Regions from separate parts of the Halomonas sp. TG39a genome, predicted to be linked through region 2. Evidence: riboswitches for the same ligand, from Rfam matches in the RefSeq annotation. Region 2 holds a riboswitch; the other holds the start of a gene.
What was found. A riboswitch is a leader RNA that binds a small molecule or an ion and turns the genes downstream of it on or off. The one in region 2 is predicted to bind thiamine pyrophosphate.

Region 1 (4,549 bases), 3.0 Mb from region 2:
AGCCCGGGTATAGCTACCCAGCTCGGCTACCCGCACAAAAGCGACGATGTGCTCTAACTGGTTCATGACGCCGAAACAGCTTGGAAAACCTGAAATGTCCGTGCCGCCTGGTAGGGGTCGGGTTGGCCACAAATGGCCGAGATCACCGCTAGGCCGTTCGCTCCCGCGCGCTGCACGCTAATCGCATGGTTGGCTTTCAGCCCGCCAATGGCCACGCTGGGCAGCGGGCACGCCTTGACCAACGACGCCAGGCCGCCAAAGCCGATGGGCTGGGCATGATCCTGCTTACTCACGGTAGCAAACACCGGGCCAATACCCACATAATCGAGTAACTCCACCGGTGCAGCTTCTAGCTGGGCGAGGGTGTTGATCGACAGGCCAATAATCGCCTGCTCACCTAACAACCGACGCGCCTCTTGAACGGCAGCGTCGCTCTGGCCAACATGCAGGCCATCCGCTTGGCTTTCCAGCGCCACCTGTAAACGGTCATTAATGATCAGCGGCACACCGGTACCCGCCAGCACCGCTTTAAGCCGTTTGGCTTGGGCTATCATCTGTTCATCGCTGGCGTGCTTATCACGCAGCTGCACGATGGTGACGCCGCCTCGTACCGCTGCCTCAACCGTCTGCTCCAAGCCAATGGCGTCGCACAGCGCAGCGTCGGTGACTAAATAAAGCGATAGATCAAACGGCATGGATAGCCTCCAACTGGGCATGGGTGGTGAGGTCGTCAGGGGTGAGTTGATAGAGCGCATCCAACAGTGCGACCTGGAAGCTTCCAGGCCCCTGGGCGCTGCTGCCCGCCCGCTCACCAGCGACGGCAAAGCAGGCCAGCGCGGCTGCCGTTGCGCCCAGTAGGGCATCGCGATTGGCAGCCACAAATCCCGCCACTAGTGCGCTCAGCCCACAGCCCAGCGTTGTTACACGGGGCATCAACGGGTGACCACCGTTAATACGGTAGTGTTGCGCACCGTCCGTTACCCAATCACTTTCGCCGGTCATCGCGACAATACAGCCGTGTTTTTGCGCTAATGCTACCGCTGCATCTACGGCTTGGTCGGTGGCGGCGGTAGCATCCACGCCGCGCCCTTGGCTGGCTAAACCGTTAAGGGTAAGAATTTCTGACGCGTTGCCACGAATCACGCTGGGTTTAGCGGCGAGCAGTTTCGCGCACAGCGTTTGGCGATAGCGCGTGGCGCCAACGGCGACGGGATCCAATACCCAAGGAATTGCGTGTTGATCGGCAGTCGCTGTGGCGGTCAGCATCGCATCGGCCCAGTGGGAGGAGATCGTGCCAATATTGATCGAAAGCCCCGCGGAAATAGCCGTAAACTCGGCGACTTCTTCAGGCGCATGCAGCATGGCGGGCGACGCGCCGGTGGCGAGCAGCAGGTTGGCAGTGCTGTTCATGGCCACATAGTTGGTTATGCAGTGAACCAGAGGTGTCACTGCGCGCAGCGTCTCTAGGTAATCGCCAAGCGGGCGTAGGGTCATAGCATCCTCCCGGCAGGGAGGTGGTAAGCGTTACCACGACTCCCTACGCCGGTGTTATCCGGTTCAGGTTCAAAGGGTGCTTCTCAGCCCGCCGGTAACGGAGGGCGCCCCTGTCGAATGATTACTATCCTTGCCTGGAGTAGCCCTGTAAAGCCCCGAATGCGGACGATGGCCCTCTAGCGAAACGAAATACGTGTACCGTAGGTGAGCATTTCGTCAGGCGTTATGGCTTTCCCCTCTACCCCGATCATCTCGTCGCCGCACTGGTCAGCGAAGGTCAGTACGCCGTGGGTCAGGCCCAGTTGACCTAGGGTGTCGCGTATCTCGCCCGTGCCCAAAAAAGTGCTGACATGGCCCTTGTTGTCGCTCAGGTCAGACACGCCGTTGGCGTGATGAAAACGCACTTTGTAGATGCCATCCATGGATTCAACCTCCACAATCGGCGAAAAGCCGTTGTGCAAGGCATTAGAAAGTTGCTTTAGCGTCAACTGGTCACCCAGCGTCATATCAATCGAACTCATGGAAAACTCCTGGACGGCGCCGTCAATGTGAAGCGTCGCTCATGTGGCAGGAACTGCTTTTTGTAAAGCTTATGAATAATAAGTGTAGGGGTTTTGTTTATGATTGCCAGTACGCTTATGGATAGCGTAATACGACGCTGCCTATGTACTTGTAAGGGCTGGTATTATGACCCTAAAGACCCCATGGTAAGCGGTATGTAAGGTGCAATGATCGACATCAACGACAGGAGGGCGAAATGAGTTTTCAAGGCGAGCAGCACCCCGGCGTCGTCGCCACCCCACCCCAAACCCAAGGGTTTCGCTTAAACCACACCATGCTGCGGGTGAAAGACCCTGAGCGCGCGTTGGCATTCTACTCAAACGTGTTTGGCATGCAGGTAATGCGGCGGCTGGATTTTGAAGAGATGCAGTTCTCGCTGTATTTCCTGGCTAGCTTGGAGCCCAGCGACAGCGTGCCGGAAGATGCGCAAGCGCGTACCGCCTGGACCTTCAGCCAGAAAGGGCTGCTGGAGCTGACCCACAATTGGGGCACCGAAGACAAGGATGACTTTGCCTACCACGATGGTAACGCCGAACCCCAAGGCTTCGGGCATATCTGCTTTAACGTGCCGGATTTAGCGGCGGCTCAAGCGTGGTTTGACCAGCATGATGTCACCTTTGTGAAACGCGCCGATCAGGGCAAGATGAAAGATGTTATCTTCGTTAAAGACCCGGACGGCTACTGGATCGAAGTGATTCAGGCAGACCTGATGGTGGGGAAGAGCGACTCTTGAGGCACGCCAATGGCTGAACTACTGTTCCGGCTGCGCCACGTTACCGACGAAGAAGCCATGGAGGTGCGTGACCTGCTGGCCGCCCATGGCTTTGATACCTACGAAACCCAGGCGGGGTTTTTCCGCCTGGGGGTCGATGCTATTTGGCTGCGCAACCCGCATCAGCACGACGCAGCCATCGCGGCGTTAGAGGCCTATCAGGCGGAGCGCCTGGAGCGTGTCCAACGGGAACATCAGGCGGTGGTTGAGCGGGGCGAGCAGATGACGCTATGGAAACGCCTAGCAGCCCACCCCCTGCAGGTAGTGCTGGTGCTATTAGCGGTGACGCTGATTGTCGCCCTCACGCTTTTGCCGTTCCTGGGGCTGTCGCGGGCCTAAGCTGCTGGCAGGTGGCCGCGCTTGAGGTACATCATCACACCATCATCACCGGCGGTTAATGCCGGTGCCGCACCGCTGGGGTAGCGGCACCAGGTGCCCGCCGTGTAGCTTTGCTCTCCATCGCTCAGCGTGCCTTCCAGAACCAAAAACTCCAGACCGCCCAGCAGCGTGGGGTAGGCAATGGAAGTGCCCGCCGACCAGCGTTCCAGGCTGGTACGTTCCTGCTTGTAAGTGTGCAGCATTTTGTAGGCGATGCGCGGGCGCCGGTCTGGCTGCCAGGGCAACCGGTGGGCAGGTACCGCCAGTTGGAGCGTGTCGTTGGGGTCAAACTGGTGCAGTTTGACAAAAATCAGCGCGCCTTCCTCGCCAATGTTTGGCGTATGGCCGGTGCCGATGGGGTTTCTGAGGTAGCTGCCCGCCGCGTAGCGCCCATGTTCATCGGCGAACACGCCTTCCAGTACCAGAATCTCTTCGCCACCGCCGTGGGTGTGCCGCTCAAACTGGGTGTTAGGGGCATAGCGAACAAGGCTGGTGGCGCGGGCAACTTCATCGCCAATGCGGTCAAACATCATGCGCTCTACCCCCGCACTGGGGGAGGCAACCCACTGATACTCTTCCGGGGTAACACAGGCAAAGTGGCTAAAATCGGCGTTTAAACGCATGGGAAAGGGCTCTTCGCAGTGAAGGTTAGTAACGGGGAGGGGTGATAGTCTCCTTATCGACAGCGAAAATTGCAACAAAAAAGCCGCCCGAAGGCGGCGCCGGTTATGGGGTTTCAGTTAATGCGGTCAGGATATGGTGGGCAGCTTCGATACGCGCCTGGTTGGGGTAGTTGCGGTTGGCCAGTAGTACAATGCCGATTTGTTCGCTGGGCACAAAGGCCACATAGCCGCCAAAACCGTTGGTGGCGCCGGTTTTGTTGTAGAACGCCTCCTGCCTGGGGGCGAGCGGCGGGGTTAAGCGGTTGGCGGCGTTGGGCTCCAAAATCATCTCAAGGGAGTTGCCCGCCAGTAACTGCTCAAGCGTCACCGGGTAGGCGTAGCTTTCCCAGCCCAGCCCTTGGGTCATATCGCCGAACTCAAAGTAGCCTGTGCGCGTGGCTGCCAAGGCTTGGCGGAGTGGCTCGTCGTCGAGCCCTGGCGCCTCCATGTGCGCCTCCACAAACGTCAACACGTCGGCGGCTGTGGATTTCAAACCGTAAGCTTGGGCATCCATCATGCCTGGGTTGACCCGAATGGGCTTATCCTCTTTTGAGTAACCGTAGGCGTAGTGATCCTGCTGCGATTCCGGTACCTGGTAATAGCTATGCTCAAGCCCCAACGGGGCGAACAGCGCTTCTTCCATCAGCATCTCGAACGGTTGACCAAGGCGTTGGGCAGTTAA
Region 2 (4,549 bases):
TCCGCCATTTGCGCTTCATCGTTGGCATCAGCCACTGAGCCGGGGCGCAGGCCATCGCCGAGGGAGAACGCCACATCGTACTGCTTGCAGATCTCGCAGATCTCTTCGAAGTGGGTGTACAGGAAGCTCTCCTGGTGATGGTACAAACACCACTTGGCCATGATTGAGCCGCCGCGGCTAACAATACCGGTGACCCGCTTAGCGGTGAGCGGCACATAGCGTAGCAGTACGCCCGCGTGAATGGTGAAGTAGTCCACCCCCTGTTCGGCCTGCTCGATCAGCGTATCGCGAAACACTTCCCAGGTGAGGTCTTCGGCCACGCCTTTGACCTTCTCCAGCGCCTGATAGATAGGCACCGTGCCAATCGGCACCGGCGAGTTGCGCAGTATCCACTCGCGGGTTTCGTGGATGTTCTGCCCAGTGGAGAGATCCATGATGGTGTCCGCGCCCCAGCGGATGCCCCAGGTCATCTTATCCACCTCTTCTTCGATAGAAGAAGTCACCGCCGAGTTACCCAGATTACCGTTAATTTTGACCAGGAAATTACGGCCAATAATCATCGGCTCGCTTTCTGGGTGGTTGATGTTATTGGGAATAATCGCCCGCCCGCGGGCCACTTCATCGCGCACAAACTCGGGGGTGATCTCTTCGGGCAGGCTGGCGCCAAAGCTCTGGCCTTTGTGCTGATGGCCCAGAATGCGCTCTACTTCAGCGGTACCCAGCGCTTGACGGCGCTGGTTTTCGCGCAAGGCGATAAACTCCATTTCCGGGGTGATAATGCCCTGGCGGGCGTAGTGCAGCTGGGTCACGTTCTTGCCCGGTTTTGCTCGGCGTGGTGTGCGGGTTAGATCAAAGCGCAGCTGGGCAAGCGTCGGGTCGTTGGCGCGGCGGTTGCCGTAATCAGACGTGGGGCCTGATAGAAATTCGGTATCGTCACGCTCTTCAATCCAGACCCGGCGCAGTGCCGGTAGGCCACGGCGTAGGTCAATCTTGGCGTCAGGGTCGGTGTAGGGGCCGGAAGTATCGTAGACCAGCAGCGGTGGGTTCTCTTCATCAATGCCGGTGGTTTTGGTCGGTGACAGTGAAATTTCCCGGAACGGCACACGGATATCCGGGCGCGAACCTTCGATATATACCTTACGTGAACCGGGCAGCGGCGCAATGGCGGCGGCATCGACCTGGGCGGTTTCGGCTAAAAAATGGCTGGTTTTGCTCATTACGGTCTCCTTACGATTGTTGTTTTGCAGGGTTAGTGAGTGGGGTCTGCGTCTATCAGCGCTAAGCCCATCTGCCAGAAATCGATTTCCAGGCGGGTGGCGTCGCGGAAGATTTTGCTCAGTTCGGCAAAGCGGGCGGGCGACACATCGGCAAGGCGGGCATTGAGCCACTCAAGCTCAGCCTGCATGGCTGCCTGAAACTCCTCGCCTTCGTACATGGCAATCCAGGCATCAAAAGGGTTTTGCGCTCCGCGCAGGGTAGAAGGCTGGTCGTTCAGCCAGTTGGCAATTTCGCCGTAGCCGACCAGGCAGGGGGCCAGCGCCACGTGCAAATCCAGCAGGTCGCCGCGGTTTCCGGTATCCAAAACATAGCGGGTGTAAGCCAAGGTGGCCCTGGCTTCGGGGAGTTCGGCCAGCTCTTGCTCGGAAATCGCCCACTCCTGACAAAAGCCCACGTGCAGGCCCAACTCCACATCCACAATGGCTTTCAAGCCTTCATGGGCCTGGCGAAGATCGGCAAGGGTGGGGCTTTTATAGACAGCCAGCGCATAGGCGCGGGCGAAGTGAATCAAAAACAGGTAGTCCTGCTTTAAATAGTGTCGAAACGACGCCTCAGGCAGCGTGGCATTGCCCAACTGACGCACGAAATCGTGCTCAATATAGGCGCGCCAATCTTGCTGGCAGGCGGTGGTGAGATCAGTAAAGCGGTAGCCCATGATGCCTCCGGTGGTAATGATCCGGGGGGTGGGCGAATAAGATCGAGGAAATGGCGCGGAAGGTGGCGTGAAATGAAGCCGTGGCCATCGCTTGATCCCTACGCCGGTACCCGCGCTGCGACTTGTGTAAGTAGCAGCGCATTAGCCGGATCAGGTTCAGCGGGACCAGCGCTCGGCAGCATTAATTGCTACGCCCTGCGCCATCTCAGCCGGATTTCACCGGCACCCCGTCAAGCTGTTCGTTGGTGGAGTGTAGGAGGCGGGCGGGGGAGATGCAAGGGGCTGGCTATTGCTCTTGGGTAAAGGTGGAAGTTGATGTGATAGTGGTAGGCCGTCGCTATGCTGAGGCTATAGCGCCTAGCCCTATGGCTGCAGAAGGCGGACTGGAGCGCGCTTGCGACATCGGAGAAGAGGTTCGTTAAATTTGCTTAACGAGCTGCAATGCACCACAAACACTTCTTAGTCGGGCTGCTTCACAGGTGTAACGGATATAGTCCAGCTATGCGCGAAGGCTTTGTTTACAGAGTTTCTAATCCTCCCTGAGGCCACGTTCATTCAATGCATCGTACTTGCGGATATCAGCGCGCATCCTCCCGCTCCATTGATGGACAAACTGTACGGTCTTGTCGGCGTTTAGGTGGGCAGTCAGTGCGGCTTGATCAACCCAGCGCTCCGAAACTATCAATCGTCCGGCGTCCGCGTCATCCACCGCAGCGTCATAAGAAATGTTTCCACCACGCCGCCGCGTGGTGGCGGCAAGTACTTTTAGGTGGGTCATAAATCGCGCTAATTCAGCCGGGGCGACGTATAAATATCCGGTAACGATGAGCATGTTTTATTCCTCATAATACCGCCGCTGGAGCAAGGAATTGCTGTGATTGGCGGCAACAATTTACTGTTTAACGACAAGCACGACCTTACCTTGAACGCCGCCTTGCATAGCTCTCTGATGCGCAGCCGATGCTTCTGCCAACGAATAGGTACTGTCGATAACGATCCGAATGGTACGGTCGTCGAGCAAGCGACCGACCTGCGCCAGCAGCATTCCGTTTGAGTGCACCTGTAGTGAGGAAACCGTAATCCCTAGCCTGTCGGCTTCATCCCTGGCAGAAAAGCCCAAGGGGTTGACCAGAAAGAGCGAGCCGCCTGGTTTAATAATGCTGAGGAAGCGTTCTATGTTCGGGCCACCCACAGCGTCAAGCACCAGATCCACGTCATGTGCGACCGTTTCGGCGGCTGCCTTGGTGTAATCAATGAAGTCGTCAGCACCCAGCTCGCGAAGAAGCTCTTCATGCTTACCTGAAGCAACCGCGATCACACGCGCCCCTTTCCATTTAGCGACTTGAACCGCTAGATGCCCCACGCCACCGCTAGCTCCATTGATCAAGACGGTCTTGCCTTCGAGTGGGACAGGCACATGCCGAAATGCCTGGAATGGATTGGGTAGGTCATTACCAGGATCAACCAGAAACTGCCAGACAGTAAGCAGTGACATTGGGGCACCTGCTGCCTCGACATGAGAAATGCCCTTTGGCTTCAACGCTAGGTGGCTTTCAGGAACGCTGACATATTCGGCATAGGTGCTGCTGCCCGTCATCAGGTCTTCGGGAAAACGCCCCATTGCAAAGACGTGGTCACCTACGCTGACTTTGGAAACCTCGTCGCCAATGGCAGCAACGACCCCTGACACATCAGTGCCCAATATCAACGGGAAATGTGGGCTAGGCTGCCATTCTGGAGGTAGCGCCCGATAGCCGTCGCGCAGGTAAAGGTCTGGTGGGTTAAGACTTGCCGCATTAACTTGGATAAGCACTTCACCGGCTTGTACTTCGGGTCGGGGCGTATCTTCGTAAAGCAAGACCTCTGGGCCACCGAAACTATGCAGCTGCACTGCTTTCATCATGTCGTTCATCACAACCTCACTCAAGAATAGTCACATGGCAAATAGTAAGGAAGTTCCTTGTCATTGATAATGGTGCGTAGATTCGTTTTAATAATTCCATGAAGGAACAAATCGGATTGGAACGCCTCACGGGGCTTATCGCATTTGCACGCGCCGGCTCCTTAGGCAGCTACACCGCTGCGGCGCGCTCGCTGTCTGTTTCGCCCTCTGCGATAAGCAAAAGCATCCAGCGGTTGGAGCGTCACTTCGGCGTCTCTCTTTTCACTCGTACGACACGATCGCTGTCTTTTACGGCCGAGGGCCGCGACTTGCATGGACGTGTGCTAGAGCTGTTGCGCCAGGCAGAAGAGATAGAGCAGGTAGTGAAGTCTGCTCGTTCCGAGCCCGCAGGCACGTTACGAATTGCGGCATCACTCCCATTGGGTCTGCATCTGATTGCTCCTGCTATTACGGATTTTCGAACGCGCTACCCGAAGGTAACGATCGACCTGCGGCTGAGCGACCATATCGTCGGTATGGTTGAAGAGAGCATTGATCTTGCAGTGCGGATCGGTGAACTTGCGGATTCGTCACTTTTATCCAGGCGGCTCTCACCTTACAGGCTCTCTTGCTACGCTTCGCCAGACTACCTGGCTAGGTATGGTGCTCCCGAGCATCCAGATGAACTGGTGGGGCACGAAACGATCAATTTGCGCTACCAAAGTACGGGGCAA

Region 1: another riboswitch for thiamine pyrophosphate. It lies ahead of thiM (hydroxyethylthiazole kinase); the one in region 2 lies ahead of tenA (thiaminase II).

Annotation. Positions count from the first base shown of each region.
Region 1 is NZ_JQLV01000001.1:3,820,069-3,824,617, forward strand. It holds gene U738_RS17205 (LysR family transcriptional regulator) at 1-66, opposite strand, end outside; gene thiE (thiamine phosphate synthase) at 63-695, opposite strand; gene thiM (hydroxyethylthiazole kinase) at 685-1,494, opposite strand; TPP riboswitch at 1,518-1,616, opposite strand; gene U738_RS17220 (hypothetical protein) at 1,671-2,015, opposite strand; gene gloA (lactoylglutathione lyase) at 2,252-2,788, shown strand; gene U738_RS17230 (DUF6164 family protein) at 2,798-3,166, shown strand; gene U738_RS17235 (cupin domain-containing protein) at 3,163-3,828, opposite strand; gene ampC (class C beta-lactamase) at 3,932-4,549, opposite strand, start outside.
Region 2 is NZ_JQLV01000001.1:773,890-778,438, forward strand. It holds gene thiC (phosphomethylpyrimidine synthase ThiC) at 1-1,217, opposite strand, end outside; gene tenA (thiaminase II) at 1,250-1,933, opposite strand; TPP riboswitch at 2,012-2,173, opposite strand; gene U738_RS03345 (putative quinol monooxygenase) at 2,463-2,765, opposite strand; gene U738_RS03350 (NADP-dependent oxidoreductase) at 2,826-3,845, opposite strand; partial or broken gene U738_RS23545 (LysR family transcriptional regulator) at 3,935-4,129, shown strand; gene U738_RS03355 (substrate binding domain-containing protein) at 4,145-4,549, shown strand, end outside.